One region of the Kitasatospora sp. NPDC054795 genome, then DNA from elsewhere that is predicted to be linked to it. Evidence: riboswitches for the same ligand, from Rfam matches in the RefSeq annotation. Region 1 holds a riboswitch; the other holds the start of a gene.

Region 1 (2,381 bases):
CGAGCACGTAGCACCAGACCTGGGCGATCGTGTAGCCGGAGAAGCTGCCCCAGAACGCCGAGCGCGGGGTGCGCGAGTGCCGGGTGTAGTCGGCGGCCAGCGGGACGAAGGAGACCGACACCGCGATCATCGCGTCGGTGGCGCCCAGGAAGCCGTGCCAGTTGCCCGCCCCCGGGTCCGGCACGCCCTGGCGGCCCAGCTGGACGGTGAAGTACACCATCGCCACCGCGACCGCCCCGGCCACGAAGCGGCGCAGCACCGCGATCGAGCCCAGCGGCCAGATGGTCAGCGCCGTGGTCAGCGCGCCCGCGAGCAGGACGAACAGCCAGCGGTAGCCGGTGGTGTGCGCGACGGTCTGCGCGCCCGCCGAGATGGTCAGCAGCTCGAACACGCCCCAGCCGATGCACTGCACGATGTTCAGCACCGTCGGCAGGTACGACAGCCGGGTGCCGAACAGCCCGCGCAGGTTCGCCATCGCGGGGGCGCCGGTGCGGGCGCCGATCAGCGAGGCCACGCCGAGCATCGCGGTGCCGACCGCCGTACCGACCGTGATCGCGGTCACCGCGGCGGCCAGCGACAGCTCGCTGCCGGGGGCGCCGAGCACGGTGGCGGCGGTGGAGAAGCCGATCAGGCTGACGCCCAGGTTCATCCAGAGCGCGAAGTGGTCCCGGAAGCGCAGCGTGCGCGGCGGCTCGGTGTCCAGCACCAGGGGCGCTTCGACGTGCTCGGGGCGCTCCAGGACGGCGGTCGCGCCCCCGGCGGAGGCGTCCGCGCCGGGGGCGGGAACGTTCGCGCCCGAAGAAGAGGATGGCGAAGCAGGCGGCATGGCCGATACTCCCTACGCCGGCATTACCCGGACAGGTTCCGGCGGTCAGCGCCCCCTCGACCGGCCGTCACTCGTGTGGCGTACGGTCGACATGCGCACTCTCAGCCTGGTGGGTCCAAGCTCCCGCGTGTCAGTTTGGAGCGACAGGCTAACCGGCACGGGGGCGATCGCCCAAGGCCGAGGGTGTGCGGTCCGCATCGCGGGACGCCCGGCGGGGGAGGGGAGCCTCGGCCGTCGGTGCCGGCGTCGGTGCCGGCGTCGGTGTCGGGTGTCGGGTGTCGGGTGTCGGCGTCTGCGTCGGCTAAGGATTCTTATGAGTTCTTCAGAGGGGTCCTTACGGCAATCGAATCGACAGTGCGAAAAACTATGGTCCTTGGTTCTGCCAGCTATGGAGGTCGTCCGTGAGCACCGAGCGCGAGGTTGGGCCCACCGGGCCGCAGGGGGAGCAGCCCGCCGGGCCGGGGGCGGCCGAGTCCGCTTCCGAAGGCCCCGCTCAGGGTGGGCACCAGCCGACGATGGCCTTCCGGCGGGTGCCCGAGCCGGAGTCGGGCGCCGTCGAGGCCGCCCCCGTCGAGGCGGCGCCGCCCGTCGACGCCGTCGCGGCCGAGGGTGTCCCGGCCGAGGGCGGGCACAAGCCCACCGTCGCCTTCACCAAGGTGTCCGCACCGGAGGCCCCCGCGGCCCTTGCGGCGCCCGTCGCCGAGCAGCCGGCCGTCGACCCGGCCACCGGCTACATCGACGCGCCGCCGCCGGTCCTGCCGCCCGCCCCGCAGGCTCCGGTGGCCCCGCTCGCCGCGCCCGCCCCGGGCGCGGCCCCCGCCGCCCCGGCGCTGCCGCCGACGGCCGACAACCCGTACGCCACCCCGACCCACGGCGTTCCGGCGGCCGGCCCGCACGAGAGCTACGGCGCCGCTCCGGCCGTGCCCGCCGCCCCCGCCGCTCACGAGGGCTACGGCGCCGCTCCGGTCGCGCCCGCCGCCCCCGCCGCGCACGGCCACCACCCCTTCGGGGCCGGTCAGCCGCTCGGCGGCTGGGGCCCCACCCACGACTCCACCTCCGGCGGCGCGGGCTACCCCGGCGGCCCGGCGGGCCCGCTCGGCTACCCGGCGGACTACCCCGGCGGTCCGGTCGGCCCCGGCGGCCCGCGCAAGAAGCGCGGCGGCCTGGTCGCCCTGATCGCGGCCGTCGCGCTGGTCGCCGGTGTGGCCGGCGGCGTGCTCGGTGTGACCGTCACCGACAACGCCGACCGCGGCAGCTCCGCGAACGACCACCGCAGCACCACCGTGCAGGCCAGCGACACCCAGAAGAACGAGCCCGCCCCTGGCTCGATCGCCGCCATCGCGCAGAAGGCGCTGCCCAGCGTCGTCACCATCAAGGCGCAGGGCAACGGCGAGTCGGGCACCGGCACCGGCTTCGTCTTCGACACCGAGGGCCACATCCTCACCAACAACCACGTGGTCGCGCCGACCCTCAACGGCGGCAAACTGACCGTCAAGTTCGCCGACGGCAGCTCCTACAGCGCCTCCGTGCTGGGCCACGCCGAGGGCTACGACGT
Region 2 (2,381 bases), on a different contig from region 1:
GGGCGATCTCGGTCATGCGGAGGCCTTCGCAGCGGGGGGTTCGGGGGAGAAGCGCAGGGGCGTGAACGGCCTTGCCGTTTCGGGGACCTCACCGGTGGCCAGGTACTCGGAGACCAGGTCGGCGGTCACCGGGGTGAGCAGCACGCCGTTGCGGTAGTGGCCGGTGGCGGCGACCAGCCCGGGCAGTGACGTCGGGCCGAGCAGCGGGGCGTTGTCCGGCGATCCGGGGCGCAGCCCGGCGGAGGTCTCCAGCAGCGGGAGTTCGGTGATTCCCGGGACCAACTCGTGGGCGTCGCGCAGGAGTTCGTACACCCCGCCGGCGGTGACGGTGGTGTCGTAGCCCTGCTCCTCGGTGGTCGCGCCGACCACCAGCTCGCCGTTCTCCCGGGGCACCAGGTACAGGTGCCGGCCGCGGACGACGGCGCGGACGTTGCGGGACAGGAACGGGCGGTAGGCGTCCGGGACGTGCAGCCGCAGCACCTGCCCCTTCACCGGGCGGATCGCGGGCAGCACACCGTCGGGCAGGCCGGGCAGCCGGTGGCTGTGCGGGCCGGCGGCGAGGACGACCTGCCCGGCGCCCACCCGTTCCCCGGTCGAGAGCCGGGCACCGGTCGCGCGGCCGTCCTCGACCAGCAGCTCGACGGCCTCGGCGCGGTGCAGCAGGACGTTCGCGTTCTCGCAGGCGGCGGCCAGGGCGGTGAGCAGGCGCCGGGGGTCCACCTGGTGGTCGTCCGCGACGTGCAGGCCGCCGCGCACGCCGGGGGCGAGCATCGGCTCCAGCCTGCGGGCCTCCCGGCCGGTCAGCCAGGTCGAGTCCAGACCGAGCCGCTGGTGGAAGGCGTGCAGCTCGCGCAGTTCCTCGCGGTCGTCGGAGTCCAGCGCCACGGCGACGGTGCCGCAGCGGCGGTAGCCGGTGTCCCGGCCGCCGCTCGCCTCGGAGAGCTCGGCGGCGAAGGCCGCGTACCGCTCGTTCGAGGCCATCCCGAGGCGGAGCAGCGGCTCCTCGCCGTACTGCAGCTCGGTGACCGGGGCGAGCATCCCGGCCGCGACCCCGGCGGCCCCGCCGCCGGGGGAGGGGTCGACCACGATCACGTTCCGCAGCCCGCGCTGCGCGGCGCGCCAGGCGACGGCGAGGCCGATGACGCCCCCGCCGATCACCAGCACGTCGGCGTGGGCGCCTGATGGCAAGCGTGACAAAGCTGCTCTTCTCCCTTCGCCGGTATGACCCGGATCAGGTTCGGACGGTCGCAGGCCGTGCCAGCCCGCCTCTCAGCCCGGTGCGCCGGGCTCCCGTGTGGTGCCCCCACCTTAACGCCGGGGGTCGGCCCGGCCGAAGGCCCGTACAGCGGGCGGACGGCCCGCAGGCCGCCGCGTCGCGCTGAGTACAGTGACGGGCGTGGCAGAGCTGAGCGGAACGGATCAGGTGGTCGTCGTCGGAGCCGGGCTGGCCGGGGCGCAGTGCGCCCTCAAACTGCGGCAGGGCGGCCGGCAGGGGCCGATCGTGCTGGTCGGCGAGGAGCCGCACGCGCCGTACGACCGGCCGCCGCTCTCCAAGGACGTGCTGCTCGGCAAGGCCGACTCCACCGCCCTGGACATCGACTACGGGCAGCTCGGCATCGAGCTGCTCACCGGCCGCCGGGCCACCGGCCTGACCCCCGGCGTGCTGCACACCGACGGCGGCGACCTCCCGTACGGCTCGCTGGTGATCGCCACCGGCGCCGTCCCGCGGGCCCTGCCCGGCGCCGAGCGCGCGCACCTGCTGCACACCCTGGACGACGCCCTGGCGCTGCGCGCGCTGCTGCGCCCCGGGCTGCGGCTGGTGCTGGTCGGCGCGGGCTGGATCGGCGCCGAGGTGTCCACCGCGGCCCGCGCGGCGGGCTGCGAGGTGACCGTGGTCGAGGCCGGCCCGGCGCCGCTGCCCGGCGCGCTGCCGACCGAGGTCGGCTCGGCGATGGCCGCCTGGTACGCCGGGGCCGGGGTCGACCTGCGCTGCGGGGTCGGCGTGGCCGCCGTCGAGCCCGGCGCGGTGCTGCTGGCGGACGGCTCGCACCTGCCCGCCGACGAGGTGGTGGTCGGCATCGGGGCCCGCCCCGCGACCGGCTGGCTGGCCGGCTCCGGGGTCGAGCTGGACGCGGCCGGCGCCGTCGTGGTGGACGGGCGGCTGCGCACCTCGGTGCCCGGCGTGTTCGCGGCCGGCGACTGCGTCAGCTACCCCTCGGCCCGGGCCGGTGCCCGGCTGGCCGTCCAGCACTGGGACCACGCCCTGCAGTCCGGCGAGGCGGTGGCCGCAGCCGTCCTGGGCGCGGACGCGCCGGCCTACGACCCGGTGCCGTACTTCTGGTCCGAGCAGTTCGGCCGGATGGTCCAGTACGCCGGCCGGC

Evidence for each region. A riboswitch is a leader RNA that binds a small molecule or an ion and turns the genes downstream of it on or off. The one in region 1 is predicted to bind thiamine pyrophosphate.
Region 2: it holds a riboswitch for thiamine pyrophosphate, as region 1 does, so the genes downstream of both, thiO (glycine oxidase ThiO) here and ACWGJO_RS08210 (purine-cytosine permease family protein) in region 1, are expected to answer to the same signal.

What each region holds. Positions count from the first base shown of each region.
Region 1 covers NZ_JBSHAP010000015.1:100,423-102,803, reverse strand. Annotated here, with positions in the region: gene ACWGJO_RS08210 (purine-cytosine permease family protein) at 1-826, opposite strand, end outside; TPP riboswitch at 819-963, opposite strand; gene ACWGJO_RS08205 (S1C family serine protease) at 1,228-2,381, shown strand, end outside.
Region 2 covers NZ_JBSHAP010000156.1:9,870-12,250, reverse strand. Annotated here, with positions in the region: gene thiS (sulfur carrier protein ThiS) at 1-16, opposite strand, end outside; gene thiO (glycine oxidase ThiO) at 13-1,188, opposite strand; TPP riboswitch at 1,192-1,304, opposite strand; gene ACWGJO_RS36305 (NAD(P)/FAD-dependent oxidoreductase) at 1,388-2,381, shown strand, end outside.